2 regions of the Roseateles sp. GW821-FHT03B02 genome follow, and region 2 is predicted to be linked to the other one. Evidence: predicted binding sites of a transcription regulator. Region 2 holds the regulator's gene; the other holds the start of a gene.
The links. The regulator NrdR, encoded in region 2, represses ribonucleotide reductase genes. The targets are predictions, from matches to a motif close to CACNANATNTNGTG.
Positions count from the first base shown of each region.

Region 1: a site for NrdR is predicted at 4,033-4,046, ahead of AC07VX_RS00345 (ribonucleoside-diphosphate reductase subunit alpha). Genes of this name have one in related genera too.

Region 1 covers NZ_JBWKUV010000001.1:66,277-74,032, forward strand. Annotated here, with positions in the region: gene AC07VX_RS00340 (ribonucleotide-diphosphate reductase subunit beta) at 1-723, opposite strand, end outside; gene AC07VX_RS00345 (ribonucleoside-diphosphate reductase subunit alpha) at 881-3,796, opposite strand; gene AC07VX_RS00350 (sigma-54-dependent transcriptional regulator) at 4,299-5,747, opposite strand; gene AC07VX_RS00355 (sensor histidine kinase) at 5,744-7,423, opposite strand; gene AC07VX_RS00360 (PP0621 family protein) at 7,426-7,668, opposite strand; gene AC07VX_RS00365 (cytochrome C assembly family protein) at 7,665-7,756, opposite strand, start outside.
Region 2 covers NZ_JBWKUV010000002.1:517,425-525,180, forward strand. Annotated here, with positions in the region: gene ubiD (4-hydroxy-3-polyprenylbenzoate decarboxylase) at 1-1,360, opposite strand, end outside; gene AC07VX_RS08745 (lytic transglycosylase domain-containing protein) at 1,580-2,425, shown strand; ZMP/ZTP riboswitch at 2,441-2,566, shown strand; gene glyA (serine hydroxymethyltransferase) at 2,624-3,877, shown strand; gene nrdR (transcriptional regulator NrdR) at 3,887-4,330, shown strand; gene AC07VX_RS08760 (hypothetical protein) at 4,447-4,737, opposite strand; gene AC07VX_RS08765 (hypothetical protein) at 4,675-4,896, shown strand; gene AC07VX_RS08770 (hypothetical protein) at 4,818-5,024, shown strand; gene AC07VX_RS08775 (type IV pilin protein) at 5,124-5,600, shown strand; gene AC07VX_RS08780 (pilus assembly FimT family protein) at 5,597-6,193, shown strand; gene AC07VX_RS08785 (PilW family protein) at 6,184-6,924, shown strand; gene AC07VX_RS08790 (pilus assembly PilX family protein) at 6,921-7,756, shown strand, end outside.

The DNA of each region.
Region 1 (7,756 bases), on a different contig from region 2:
CTGCGTGAAGCCAACGTAGAAGAACAGGCCTTCCATCAGGCAGGCGAAGACGATGAGCGACTTCAGCAGTGTCTGGTCGGCCGCGGGCGTGCCGGTGACGAACTCCGGCTTCATGATCGCTTCGATGAAGGGGATCAGGAACTCGTCCTTGTCGCGGATCGACTTCACCTCGTTGTAGGCGTTGAAGATCTCGCTCTCGTCCAGACCCAGGCTCTCGACGATGTACTGGTAGGCGTGCGTGTGGATCGCCTCTTCGAAGGCCTGGCGCAGCAGGAACTGGCGAGCCTCGGGCGCCGTGATGTGGCGGTAAGTGCCCAGCACGATGTTGTTGGCGGCCAGCGAGTCGGCGGTGACGAAGAAGCCGAGGTTGCGCTTAATGATGCGGCGCTCGTCTTCGGTCAGGCCGTTGGGGTCCTTCCAGAGCGCGATGTCGCGGCTCATGTTCACCTCCTGCGGCATCCAGTGGTTGGCGCAGGTGGCAAGGTACTTCTCCCAGGCCCACTTGTACTTGAACGGCACCAGCTGGTTGACGTCGGTCTGGCCGTTGATGATGCGCTTGTCGGCAGCCTTCACGCGACGCGCGGTCGTGGGTTCACCGGACAGTTGGGGGGCGGGCATCGAGACGCTGGCAGCTCCGTGCGACGCTGTCGCCGAAGGCATGGCCGCGAGGGGTTTCGCGGCAGAGGTATCAGTGGACTTCAGGTCTTCGTCCCAATCCAGCATGGTTTGCTTCCTATCACTTCGAATTATCGGCAGTGCTGGTGCAAATCAACAAGAACCAGCAACTGCTATTTGCATCATTCGCGCAATCTTTGTTGCGCGAGGGCATCGAAAACAAGCAGCGCCAACTTGTCTATACATGTCGACGCTGCCGCTTCGATTACTGGCAGGCCTCGCAACCTGGGTCGTCGATGGCGCAGAACTTCATGTCCGTCGCCGGCAGTTCCGGCTCGACGGCGGCGACAGGCGCGGCCGTCGCAGCCATCACCGGCGCGGCGCTGTTGGACACCGCATTGAGCTGGCCCGAGCGCGTGACGGTGCTCTTCTCGGCCTGCGTGGCGCTGATGGTGCGCAGGTAGTAGGTCGTCTTCAGGCCGCGCTGCCAGGCAAGCTTGTAGGTCTCGTCGAGCTTCTTGCCCGACGCCCCGGCCATGTAGATGTTCAGGCTCTGCGCCTGGTCGATCCACTTCTGGCGGCGCGCGCCGGCTTCGATCAGCCACACGGTGTCGACTTCGAAGGCCGTTGCGTACAGCGCCTTGATGTCCTCAGGCACACGGTCGATGCGGCGCAACGAGCCGTCGAAGTGCTTGAGGTCCATGACCATCACGTCGTCCCACAGGCCCAGCGCCTTCAGGTCACGCACGAGGGACTCGTTGATGACGGTGAACTCGCCCGACAGGTTGGACTTGACCGAGAGGTTGCCGAAGCACGGCTCGATGGACGCGTCGACGCCGATGATGTTGGAGATGGTGGCCGTGGGCGCGATGGCGACGCAGTTGCTGTTGCGCATGCCGTAGGTGGCGATGCGGCCGCGCAGTGCGTCCCAGTCCATCGAGGTCGAACGGTCCACGTCGACATAGCCACCGCGGGCCTCGGCCAGCAGGTCCAGCGAGTCGATCGGCAGGATGCCGCGATCCCACAGCGAACCCTTGTAGCTGCTGTAGCGCCCGCGCTCCTCGGCCAGCTCCGTCGACGCCCAGTAGGCGTGGTAGCAGACGGCTTCCATCGAGCGGTCGGCGAACTCGACGGCGGCCTGGCTCGCGTAGGGCGTGCGCAGCTGGTAGAGCGCATCCTGGAAGCCCATGATGCCCAGGCCCACCGGACGGTGGCGCAGGTTGGAATCACGCGCCTTCTTGACGGCGTAGTAGTTGATGTCGATGACGTTATCCAGCATGCGCATGGCCGTGCGCACGGTCTTCTTCAGCTTGGCCTGGTCGATCTGGCCATCCTTGATGTGCTGGGCCAGGTTGACGGAGCCGAGGTTGCAGACGGCGATCTCGCTGTCGTTGGTATTCAGCGTGATCTCGGTGCACAGATTGGACGAGTGCACGACGCCGACATGCTGCTGCGGGCTGCGCACGTTGCAGGCGTCCTTGAACGTGATCCAGGGGTGGCCCGTCTCGAACAGCATCGAGAGCATCTTGCGCCACAGGTCTTTGGCCGGCATGCGCTTGAAAAGCTTGAGCTCGCCGCTGTCCGCCTTGCGCTCATACCCCACATAGGCCTCCTCGAAGGCCTTGCCGAACTTGTCATGCAGATCCGGGCAGGTGGAGGGGCTGAACAGCGTCCAGTCGCCGCCTTCCAGCACGCGCTTCATGAACAGGTCGGGAATCCAGTTCGCCGTGTTCATGTCATGGGTGCGGCGGCGGTCGTCGCCGGTGTTCTTGCGCAGGTCCAGGAACTCTTCGATATCCAGGTGCCAGCTTTCCAGGTAGGCGCAGACGGCGCCCTTGCGCTTGCCGCCCTGGTTCACGGCCACGGCCGTGTCGTTGACGACCTTCAGGAAGGGCACGACGCCCTGCGACTTGCCGTTGGTGCCCTTGATGTGCGAGCCGAGCGCGCGCACCGGGGTCCAGTCGTTGCCCAGGCCGCCGGCAAACTTGCTCAGCAGCGCGTTTTCCTTCAGCGCCTCGTAGATGCCGTCCAGGTCGTCGGACACGGTCGTCAGGTAGCAGGACGACAGCTGCGAGCGGCGCGTGCCGGCGTTGAACAGCGTCGGCGTGGAGCTCATGAAGTCGAAGCTCGACAGCACTTCGTAGAACTCGATGGCGCGGGCCTCGCGATCGATCTCGCCCAGGGCCAGGCCCATGGCCACGCGCATGAAGAAGGCCTGCGGCATCTCGATGCGCACGTCTTCGATGTGCAGGAAGTAGCGGTCGTACAGGGTCTGCAGGCCCAGGTAGTCGAACTGCAGGTCGCGCTCGGCCTTCAGCGCTGCGCCCAGCCTGGCCAGATCGTACTGACCCAGCTTCTCGTCGAGCAGCTCGGCCTTGATGCCCTTCTTGATGTAGCCGGGGAAGTACTCGGCATAACGCGCCTGCATCTCGGCCTGCGTGACCTCGCCGCCAATGATCTCGCGGCGGATGGTGTGCAGCAGCAGGCGGGCGGTGGCGCGGCTGTAGCCCGGGTCCTTCTCGATCAGCGTGCGCGCGGCCAGGATGGCAGCCTTGTAGACCTCGTCGATGGCGACGCCGTCGTACAGGTTGCGCTGGGTCTCGGCGAGCACGGGCTCGGGCTTCACGTCGGCGCCCAGGTTCTCGCAGGCCGAGGCGATCAGCGACTTCAGCGCGCCGAGGTCCAGCGGGCGGCGCTCGCCGCCGTCCACCACCATCAGCTGCGGCTCGGCGGCGCGGGCGGCTTCGCCTTGGGCGGCGCGCTCCTGCGCGCGGCGCTCGCGGTACAGCACATAGGCGCGGGCGACTTCATGGTGACCGCTGCGCATCAGGCCCAGCTCGACCTGGTCCTGCACGTCTTCGATGTGGAAGGTGCCGCCGCTCGGGCGCGACCGCAGCAGCGCGCGCACGACGTTCTGGGTCAGCTGCTCGACCGTCTCGCGCACGCTGGCCGAGGCCGCGCCGCTGGTGCCGTGCACAGCCAGGAAGGCCTTCATCAGCGCGACGGCGATCTTGCTCGGCTCGAACGAAACCACGGCGCCGTTGCGGCGAATGATCTGGTAAGCCTGGTAGGTCGTCAGCGTCGGGGCGGTGGGGGCTTGTGCGTCGGATCCAAACGCAACCGGCGATACCGGGGAAAGCGAGGCGGCGGGGGCGGCCTGGCCCGTGGCGGCTTCTTGCAGCATGAGGGGATCCTTTATCGAGAAATGACGGGCAAATGCGCGGCAGCAACCCGGGTCCGGGTCGGCGCGTCGCGCGTTGGTTCAGTTGGGGTATTTCGTCCCTGCCGGTCCACTGCCAAGCCGGCATTCCGGCTTGGGCCTCGGGTGCATTGCCGCTGCGGCCTGGCCACAGCGAACAGCGATTCCGAGGGGATGGGCATGGGGGTCGACTGGGTCAGCAGGATAACACGAAGGGACACTATATCTATGGCCCTCGCCCCCCTCAAGCACTACCGCTAGTGTCAAACCCTGGCCGGCGCTTGACCGGAAAAGCAGCCGGTCGTGCACCTTGCCCCGATCAGATCGGGGCTTGTCCGCCACGGCCCGCATGGGCATTGGGCTAGCGGGCTGAAGCGGGCCGCCAGCCCGCGCCGTTGCTGCATTTCGGCGCGCAACACCCGCCGCCAATCAGTCCTCGTGACGGATTCAAGCAGGGCAAATCCCGAGAGGGATTTTTCTCGCCTCAGCTGTCGCCGGCCGAGATCGCCAGCCGTGCCATGCGGTAGCGGATCTGCCGCAGCGACAGCCCCAGGCTGGCCGCCGCCGCCGTGCGGTTGAAGCGGTGCAGCTCCAGCGCGCGCAGCAGGATGGCGCGCTCGACCTCGTCGAGATAACGCGCCAGATCGCTGGGCAGTTGCTCCGGCAGCGACAGCCCCTCGGCCACTGGTTCGGCGGCCACCGGCGTTTCCAGCGAGGCGAACTGCGATTCGCTGCGGCTCTCGTCCAGCAAGGTATCGGGCAGGCCGAGGTCGTCGGCGTCTATCCACTCGCCACCGGCCAGGGCCAGCGCGCGGTGCAGCAGGTTCTCCAGCTCGCGCACGTTGCCGGGGAAGGCGTAGCGCGACAAGGTCTGCAGCGCGGCAGCCGTCAGCCTCGGCGCAGGCGACACGCCGGCGTCCTGGGCGATGCGGGCCAGCACCCGGGTGCTGATCAACCCCAGGTCTTCCAGCCGCTCGCGCAGCGGCGGCACGCGGATCTGGATGACGTTGAGGCGGTAGAACAAGTCCTGGCGGAAGCGCCCGCCGGCCACCTCGGCGCCGAGATCCTTGTGCGTCGCACTGAGGATGCGCACATTGATGGGTGTCTCCGCAGTCGCCCCCACCGGGCGCACCGAACGCTCCTGGATGACCCGCAGCAGCTTGCTCTGCATGGCCAGCGGCAGGTCGCCGATTTCGTCCAGGAAGAGCGTGCCGCCGTCGGCCGCCTGGAAGAAGCCCTCGCGGTCCTCGTTGGCGCCGGTGAAGGCGCCCTTGCGGTAGCCGAAGAACTCCGCCTCCAGCAGGTTCTCGGGAATGGCGCCGCAATTCACCGCGACGAAGCGCTGCCCGGCGCGCGCGCCATGGTCATGGATGGCGCGCGCCACCAGCTCCTTCCCGGTGCCCGACTCGCCCTGCACCAACACCGGCGCCATGCTGCGCCCCACCTTGTCGATCAGCGAGCGCACGGCACGGATGGCCGGGGATTCGCCAACCAACCGCAGGGCCGAGGCCGGCGCCGCGACCTCCTCCTTCGCCACGGGCGCCGGCTCGGCCGCCACGCGCCCCAGCGCAGAGCCCACGACGAGGCGGAACTGGCGCAAATCCACCGGCTTGGTCAGGTAGTCGTAGGCGCCGGCCTTCAACGCCTCGACGGCGTTCTCGGCCGAGCCGAAGGCCGTGATGACGATGGCCTTCTCCGGCCGCCCGGCCTGCTCCAGCCAGCGCAGCAGCGACAGGCCCGAGCCGTCGGGCAGCTTCATGTCGGTGATGACCGCGCTGTAGGTTCCGGCCTGCAGATGGTCCAGCGCCTCGGCCACCGAGCCGGCGCTGTCGATCTCGTAGCCCTCGCGCAGCAGCGTCAGCTCGTAGAGCGTGCGCAGGTCGGGCTCGTCGTCGACGACCAGCAGGCGCGGGGGGGGGGCAGCAGAAGTCATGCGGATTGAGGGGTGCGCAGTCGAACGCTGAATTCGTTGGCGGCCGCCTCGGATGCACGGCGGTAGTCGATGGCGGCGCCGTGGCGCTCGCACAGTTCACGGCAAATATAGAGGCCCAAGCCCGAACCGCGGCTGCGCGTCGAGAAGAAGGGCTCGAACAGATGGCGCTCGATCTCGGGCGGCACCGGGGCGCCGACGCTGCGCACGACCAGGTCCAGCGCATCGCCCTGCCGGGCCAGCACGACCTGGATCGCGCCGGCGCCGGGGTCGGCATGCCGGTGTGCGTTGTCCAGCAGGTTGACGAGCACGCGGCGCAGGTGCTCAGCATCGAACAGCCCCATCAGGCCGGGCGAGGCGATCTGCAGCCGGAGGCGGCTCGCATCGCCGGCCACGATGTTGTTGACATAGGCCCAGTCCTCGCAGGCCTCCTGCACCAGGGCGCTGATATCCAGGGCCTGAGTGTCGGGCTGCACGCTGGGCGCCAGCTCGCTGACGTCGTCGACCAGTCGCTTGAGCCGCTGCACATTCGAGGCCACCATCTGGGTCAGCTGCTCGGCGCGCGTGCCGCCCACGTCCTCGGCCAGCAACGCATTGGCCTGCGCGATGGCCGCCAGAGGGTTGCGGATCTCGTGCGCGATGCCGGCCGACACCCGGCCCATCGCAGCCAGCTTCTCCTGGCGGGTGCGCGCCAGCAACTCGCGGTTGTCCTCGACGAAGAGCACGCACAGCTCCTCGCTGCCCTCGCGCTGGCGCGTGAAGCGCAGGCGCAGGCGCAGGCTGCGGCTGGCGCCACTGGCCAGGGGCAGCGCCACGTCCACCTCCGCACCCGCGCCGCCCGCGCCACCGGCATAGGCGCTTTCCAGCGCCAGCACCAGAGGCTGCCAGTCGGCCCGGCCGCGCAGCTGCCAGCTCAGCTCGCCGCTGGCTGCGCCAAGCAGTGCGCGCGAGGCCGGGTTCATCGCCCGCACCCGGCCACGCCGGTCGACGACGAGCACGCCCTCCTGCATCTCGTCGATGACCAGACGGTTCAGCAGCTCCTGCTGACGGGCCAGCGCCAGGCTGCCGCGCGCGGCCTTTTCCTCGCGCGCCAGCCGCGCACTCAGCTCGCCGGCCAGCAGGCTGACGGCGAACAGACCGCTGCCCACCAGGCCGGCCTGCGTCGTCTTCAGGCCCACGTCCGCGCCCGACAGCAACGACCAGCCCGCCGCACCCAGCAGGCCCAGCGTCGCCATCGCCGCTGTGGCCAGCGCCAGCAGGCGCGGGCTCAGCACGGCCGCCATCAGCACGGGCATCACGAACAAAGCACCGTAGTTCACGCCGCTGGGGTCCAGCGCATGCAGCACGCCGAACAGGATCAGGTCGACGCCGATGGCGCTCCACCAGTGGGGGCTGCTGATGCGAGCCAGGCTGCGCGCCGACGCGCCGCGGCGCAGCTGGGGCAGCAACCACAGCGCCACCGCGGCGGCTGCATAGGAGGCGCTCAGCCCCAGCGTCGACGAGGCCGGCGGCGTGGACAGGGCCGCCGCGATCAGCTGGGCCGCGATCAGCGCCAGGCCCAGCGCCGCGCGGGCGGCCAGGAAGGCGCGGTACAGGCGCTCGAAGCTGGCGCTGCTCTCGGCCGGCTCGGCCGGCGTGGACTCGACGAACCAGCTGCCCTCGCCGGCGAGGCTGCTCACGCTCAAGCCTGGCCCTGGCGGGCTTCGAAGCTGGCCCGATGCGCCGCGCTGCAGAACATGCCGCCCTTGCCCGGCAGCGCCTCGTCCGCCGGCAGATGCACGCCGCACTCTGCGCAGCGCGACATGGCCTGCGGCGCTGCCGGTGGCGCGGGCGCGCGCGATTCGGGCTCGCGCGGCCGGCCGCGCCGGGCACCCAGCACGAGGAAGAGGCCGCCCAGCAGCAACAGCAGCAACAGGTATTTCAAGCACCGACTCCGTTGACCGCCCGTTGCAGGATGACCTCCAGCACGAAGCGCGAGCCGGCATAGGACAGCAGCAGCAGGGCCGCACCGG
Region 2 (7,756 bases):
GGGTGTTGTCCACCAATGTGGTGTCGCGCACCGGGTCCATGCGGGTCGTGATGGCCCAGATCACCTCCTGCCAGTTGCGCGTGTCGATGTCGTCGTCCACGACGACGATGAACTTGGTGTACATGAACTGGCGCAGGAAGCTCCAGATGCCGAACATCAGCCGCTTGGCGTGGCCCGGGTAGGACTTCCTGATCGACACGACGGCCATGCGGTAGCTGCAGCCCTCGGGCGGGAGGTAGAAGTCGACAATCTCCGGAAACTGCTTCTGCAAGATCGGCACAAAGACCTCATTGAGGGCCACGCCGAGGATGGCGGGCTCGTCGGGTGGCTTGCCGGTGTAAGTGGAGTGGTAGATCGGGTTCTTGCGCTGGGTCTGGCGCGTGATCTCGAAGACGGGAAACCAGTCCTGCTCGTTGTAATAGCCGGTGTGGTCGCCGAAGGGGCCTTCCAGCGCGTGCAGGTAGCCGCCCTTCTCCTTCAGCGGCACGCCGCGCTCGCTGACGCCGGTGAACCCGGGCGCGGCGGGCGGGATGTGGCCTTCCAGCACGATCTCGGCCGAGGCGGGCGCCTGCAGCGGCAAGTTCTTGCCCACGCACGTGTTGACCAGTTCGGTCCGCGAGCCGCGCAGCAGGCCGGCGAATTGGTATTCGGACAGGCTGTCCGGCACGGGCGTGACGGCGCCCAGGATGGTGGCCGGATCCGCGCCCAGGGCGACGGCGAGGGGGAACGGCTCGCCCGGATGGGTCAGTGCATGGTCGCGGAAATCCAGTGCACCGCCTCGGTGCGCCAGCCAGCGCATGATGACCTGGCGGGACGAAATCAGTTGCTGACGGTAGATGCCGAGGTTCTGTCGGGTGCGGGTCGGACCCCGGGTGATGACGAGCCCCCACGTGATCAGGGGGGCTGCGTCGTCCGGCCAGCAGGTCTGGATGGGCAGTCGGCCGAGGTCGATGTCGGCGCCTTCGAACACCTCCTCCTGGCAGGGGGCGTGGCGCCGCACGGCGGGCTTCATGTCCCACAGCGCCTTGGCCATCTGCAGCAGCTTGGCCGTGTCCTTCAAGCCCTTTGGCGGGTCGGGCTCCTTGAGACTGGCCAGTACCCGCCCGACGTCCCTCAAATCGGCCAGAGATTCAGCGCCCATGCCGAGTGCGACGCGTCGTGTTGTCCCGAAAAGATTGGTCAAGGCAGGGGTGGCATGACCCTCGGGAGACTCGAACAGCAGGGCTGGTCCGCCGGCCCTCAGCACGCGGTCGCTGAGGGCTGTCATTTCCAGCACCGGCGAGACTTTTTCACGCACGCGCTTGAGCTCTCCTAGGCTTTCCAGCCCGGCCATGAAGTCCCTCAGGTCGCTGTATTTCATAACTAAAAGTAGTTTTGAAGGGCCAAAACAACCTTGACTGGTTATCTTCGACCCGTAAAATTCGTGGCTTCGGGTTTGTACTGAAACCCAACCGGTCAGGTCCTCCGGGCACGCAGATGCCACAGACCCAAGCCATCGGCCGGGAAATTATCACCGTCGCTCCACCCAGACCGCCTCACCCCGAGGCAGCCTGAAGCGGGCCGCGACACAAGGAGTCGCATGACGACACGTCAAGACCTCATCAGCCTGGCTCGCCACACGCGGGAATCGGCGTCGCTGTTCGTGAAGGACATCGGCAACGGCCTGCTCGTGGTCAGCCACAACACGCTGGCCCTCGTTGGGCTGGCCGTGGTGTCGGTGCTGCTGGTGTTCACGAGCCAGGCCGGCCTGCGCGAGAAGGTGGAGTCCGCCACGCTGGGCTGGCTCAGCGCCCGCCACGAGGCCCGCGCAGAGGCCGAGGGCAACACGCTGCTGGCCACCGCCGAGCCGGATGCCATTGCCCGCGCCACCGCCACCGACCCGCGCGAGCTCAGCCGCCAGCAGGCCGCCGTGGCGCACTGGCTGGCACGCCGTTACAGCGTGGCGCCCGAGCCGATCAGCCGCCTGGTGCAGGAAGCCTGGGCTGTGGGCCAGCGCGCCAAGGTCGAGCCGACGCTGATCCTGGCCATCATGGCCATCGAGTCGCGCTTCAATCCGTTTGCGCAGAGCGCCGTGGGTGCGCAAGGCCTGATGCAGGTCATGACCCGCGTGCACGACGACAAGTACGAGGCCTTCGGCGGCACGTTGGCCGCCTTCGATCCGGTGACCAATCTGCGCGTCGGTGTGCAGGTGCTGAAGGAGTGCATCCAGCGCGCAGGCAGCCTTGAAGAGGGGCTGCGCTACTACGTCGGCGCGGCCAACATCGCCGAGGACACCGGCTACGCCGGACGCGTGCTTGCCGAGCACGATCTGCTCAAGTCCGTGGCCGCCGGCCGCACGGTGCCCGCCAGCACCACGGCGCGCCCGTCGCGCGAAGCCGCCTCCTCGCCGGCCGGCGAATCTGCCCAGGTTGCCCTGCTGCGCTGAGGCCTGCACTACACTGGCCGCTCACGCGACTGGCGATCAGGGTCACGAGCTGACCCGAGGTGGGCCACCACCGGGGAGCGTGAGGCGGCCGCCCTCTGTCGACATGGCAACCGCTATCAGCCGTTCGCCTGGGCAGCCCTGAACTCACGCTCGCTCGTGAGCGCCGGGGATTCACCGCCTGACCTTCGGAACACCAGCATGTTTGACCGCAACACCTCCACCCTCGCCCTGGTCGACCCCGAGCTCTGGACCGCCGTCCAGAACGAGAATCGCCGCCAGGAAGACCACATCGAGCTGATCGCCAGCGAGAACTACACCTCGCCGGCCGTCATGCAGGCCCAGGGCAGCCAGCTGACCAACAAATACGCCGAGGGCTACCCCGGCAAACGCTACTACGGCGGCTGCGAGTACGTCGACGTCGTCGAGCAGCTGGCCATCGACCGCCTGAAGCAGCTCTTCGGCGCCGAGTTCGCCAACGTGCAGCCCAACTCAGGCTCGCAGGCCAACCAGGGCGTGTTTTTCGCGCTGCTGCAGCCCGGCGACACCATCATGGGCATGAGCCTGGCCGAAGGCGGCCACCTGACCCACGGCATGGCGCTGAACATGAGCGGCAAGTGGTTCAACGTCATCTCCTATGGCCTTAACGCCAAGGAAGAGATCGACTACGACGCCATGGAAGCCCTGGCCCGCGAAAAGAAGCCCAAGCTCATCATCGCCGGTGCCTCCGCCTACTCCCTGCGCATCGACTTCGAGCGCTTCGGCAAGATCGCCAAGGAGATCGGCGCCTACTTCATGGTCGACATGGCCCACTACGCCGGCCTGATCGCCGCGGGTGTCTACCCCAACCCCCTGCCCCACGCCGACGTCGTCACGTCCACCACGCACAAGAGCCTGCGTGGCCCGCGCGGCGGCATCATCCTGACGAACAAGGAAGACATCGCCAAGAAGATCAACTCGGCCATCTTCCCCGGCATCCAGGGCGGCCCGCTGATGCACGTCATCGCCGGCAAGGCCGTCGCCTTCAAGGAAGCGCTGACGCCCGAGTTCAAGGCCTACCAGGCCCAGGTCGTCAAGAACGCCAAGGTGCTGGCCGAGACGCTGATCGAGCGCGGCCTGCGCATCGTCTCCGGTGGCACCGAGAGCCACGTCATGCTGGTGGACCTTCGCCCCAAGAACCTGACCGGCAAGGAAGCCGAGGCCATCCTGGGCGCCGCCCACATGACCTGCAACAAGAACGGCATCCCCAACGACCCGCAAAAGCCCATGGTCACCAGCGGTATCCGCCTGGGCACGCCTGCGATGACGACGCGCGGCTTCAAGGAGGAGCAGGTCCGCCAGACCGCCCACCTGATCGCCGATGTGCTGGACAAGCCGCACGACGAGGCCAACCTGGCTGCCGTGCGCGAGAAGGTCGCCGCGCTGACGGCTGCCTTCCCGGTCTACCGCGGTTAAGCCGCCGGCATGCGCTGCCCGTTCTGCTCTCACACTGAAACCCAGGTCGCCGAAACCCGGGAGTCGGACGAGGGCGACGTCGTCCGGCGCCGGCGCCGCTGCCTGTCATGCGACAAGCGCTTCACGACGTATGAACGGGCCGATATCGCCCTGCCCTCGGTCGTCAAGAAGGACGGGCGGCGCGCCGATTTCGACGCGTCCAAGCTGCGTGCCTCCATGCAGCTGGCTCTGCGCAAGCGGCCGGTCAGCGTCGAGCAGATCGACGCGGCCATCAACCGCATCGAGGAGAAGCTGCTCGCCAGCGGTGCGCGCGAGATCGCGTCGACCCGGCTGGGCGAGCTGGTCATGCGGGAGCTCAAGCGGATCGACAAGGTGGCCTACGTGCGCTTCGCGTCCGTCTACCGCAGCTTCGAGGACGTCGACGAGTTCCGGCAGCTGATCCGGGAGATCTGATCCGGGTTGACCCTGTCCCCCTTCAAGGGGAAGCGAGGGGATGCGCCTCCCGCCATCCCCCCCTCGATCCGCCCTAAGGGGGAAAGACGCGGCGAGGGCCGCTTTCTAGCGTTCGTTCACTCGCAACGAACCCAGGGAAGCACCATGAACCGCATCGCCAAAGGCCCCGCCGCAGCAGCCGTGGTTTCACCCTCGTCGAACTCTGCACCGGCATCGGCATCTGTGCCGCCCTGCTCGGGCAGGCGGTGCCCGCCATGGGGAAGCTGCGCCAGGAGCAGAAGCTCCGCGGCAGCGCGGAAGCCCTCGCCACGGATCTGCGTTTTGCTCGCAGCGAGGCTGCACGGCTGGGCGATTCGGTCTTCTTCCGCGTCAGCGGCAAGGGCGCCGGCGCCTGCGATGTGCTGCACGCGGGCACCCGGAACGACTTCGATTGCACGGGCGGCCAGACCGTTTGCAAGAATCTCGGCAGCCAGCTCATCAAGGCCGAGTGGCTACCCAGCAGCCAGCGGTGCAGATCAGCAGCAATGCCGAGACCCTTGAGTTCCAGCATCGCCAAGCCCTGGTGACGCAGACGGGCAGTATCGAACTGCGCCTGGGCGACGGCACGGCGATCCGACAAGTCGTCGCCATCACCGGTCGCGTGCGCAGCTGCTATGTCGGCAGCAAGGTGGCCAGCATGCCCAAGTGCGCCTGATCCCCTCATTCATGGTGGTTGCCGACCGGCGGCACAACTCAGGGGACGAGCGGTATGCGTGCCGACCGCCTGCCAGGGGGGGCTGCCGAGAATCCGCGCATGCGCACCTTTCACCGCTCCCGAAGCCAAGGCTTCACGTTGATCGAGCTGATGGTTGCGCTCGCCATTGCCGGCGTCCTCGCCGCGATCGCCTATCCGGCCTACACCTCCCACCTCCAGCGTGGTCGGCGGGCCGATGCCCTGGCCGCATTGACGGCCGTCATGCAGGCCCAGGAGCGCTATCGCAGCAACGTCAGCAACTATGCGTCGACGCTGACCGACCTGAACAATCTCAACGTTGCCCAGATCACGCCGTATTACCAGATCTCCCTGAGCGGCGTGGGTTCGCCGCCGAGCTTCAATATTGGTTACATCGCCACGGCAACGCCGGTATCCGGCGCCAAGCAGGCCGCTGACAGGGCCTGCAAGACTTTTACCGTGACCTTGAGAGGTGCGATGCCCGCCTACACGGCCACGGGGGATCCGGAAGGCACCGGCACCGACCGCGACACGTCTGCCATCTGCTGGCCGAAATGATCATGAAAAAGCGTTTTCATGCGTTGTCCGCGCGCCTAGCCGGCCTGACCCTGGTGGAAATTCTGGTCGGGCTGGGCGTGCTGTCCATCCTGCTGGCAGTCGCCGCGCCTTCGATGGCCGACTTGATGGAAAGGCGCCGCGTCGTCGCTGCAGCCGACGAGGTTGCCAGCATCCTGAGCTATGCCAAGGCGGAAACCAACGCCACCAATTCCCTGCTGTTCGTTCGCTTTGACCCCGATCCGAACAACACGATGAGTTGCGCGGCCGTCACGACGTCGTCCGGCTTCAACAGCCGATGCAAGTGCTACTACGCGGCGAGCAATATCTGCCCTGGCAGCAGCACCAAGATGCTGCGCCTGTTCCAACTGCCGCTGGATCACGTGAAATTCAGTTCGGCGGCGACAACCTGGGCCGGCACGGCCAATCAGCTCAGGTTTTCCCGCGACCAGATGGGCATCGCCACCGAGGGGTTCCGCGTCAACGTGGTGGGCCAGAGAAAGGGGTACACCTTGCGCGTGGAGGTGAATACCGCCGGGCGGATCAAGATCTGCTCGCCGAACAGTGACATGAGCGGGTATGTGACATGCGCCTGAACCTCCGCACATCCCGTCGTCCCTCGTGCAGCCGCGAGCGTGGCCTGGGGCTGGTCGAGCTGATGGTGGGCATCACCGTCGGCCTGATCGTCACCGCCGGTGCGGCCGTGGTCGCGACACGGCAGATCACCGAGCACCGCCGCCTAATGCTGGAGGTACAGATCCAGCAGGATCTGCGCGTCGCGGCCGACCTGCTGCAGCAGGATCTGCGCCGCGCCGGCTATCGCGGCCTCCCGGCCAACGGTGTTTGGGAGCCGGAGCACAACGCGGGCACGGTTGCGGCAAAACCCGCGGCGTCGAGCCCGTACACCGAGCTGACGCAGACACAGGGCGGCAAGGACCTGTTCTACCGTTATGCGAAGGCGGCGGCCGGCACGTCCACCATGAACACCAGCAACGTCGTCGCGAACAACGAGCAATTCGGCATCCGCCTGAGCAACAAGACGCTGTATCTGCAGCTCGGCGTGGTCAACGGCCAGCCCAACTGGCAACCCATCACCGATCCGGACACGGTGCTGATCGATGACTTCATTCCGGTCATCGACTCCCAGCAGGTATCGCTGGCAGACCTTTGCAACTGCCCAGCCGGCAGTGTCTGCCCGACGCTGACGGTGAGGCGCGTGGATTTCACGATCAAGGCCATTTCAAAGTCCGACAGCAACGTCAAACGTACCCTGACGGTCAGCGAAAAGATTCGTGCTGACGACATCAGTGGGGCTTGCCCAACATGATCCGTCCGCTGAACACCCGCAAGCCGCTGGCGCAAAGAGGCGCGGCCACGCTCGTCGTGGTCATGATCCTTTTCCTCGTCATGGCCTTGCTCGCGGCCTACGCCAACCGCAGCCTGATGTTTGAGCAGCGCATCTCCGGCAGCTATTACCGGGCCAGCATGGCGCAGGAAATGGCCGAGGGCGGCCTGGAATGGGCCGTCGCCATGCTCAACGGCACGGGCATCGACGCCAACTGCCAACCGGTCAACAGCGGCGGAACGCGTTTCGTCGACAAATACCTCGCCGTGTCGGCCGCGGACCGCAGCGCGCAAAGCAAGAGCGCGGTTGCGACCAGCTTCGCCGTGGACTGCGTTCGCTCGAATGCCGGGCTGGTCTGCCGATGCCCGGCGCCCGACAACCGGACGACCCAGCCCGCCACCGTCGTGGCCGGCAATCTCGTGCCGAGCGTCGGCATCGCCCTCGGCTCCGAGAGCCCGAATCCGCATTTCGGCAACTTCCTGGTCACGTCGCAAGGCTGTACCGACAGCAGTGCCGACAGCTGCACGACCGGCGCGGAGTCGCGCAGCCTCGGGGCCATCGCGACATCGACCCAGGTGGCATCCATCGCGTTCGTTCCTGCCGTGCCGTCGTCGCCGGCCAGCCCCCTGACCGTCAAGGGCGCGCTGACGACGTCGGGCAGCGGCGGCCTCGGCCTGCACAACACCGATCCGGCCTCCGTCGGCACGCTGGTGGTGTCCGGCGAGGCGCCCCCCGCTCTCATCGACAGCCGCATGGACAGCGTGCCGGGCACGCCGTCCAGCCAGGCACGGGTTTTCGACGACACCGGCCTGAA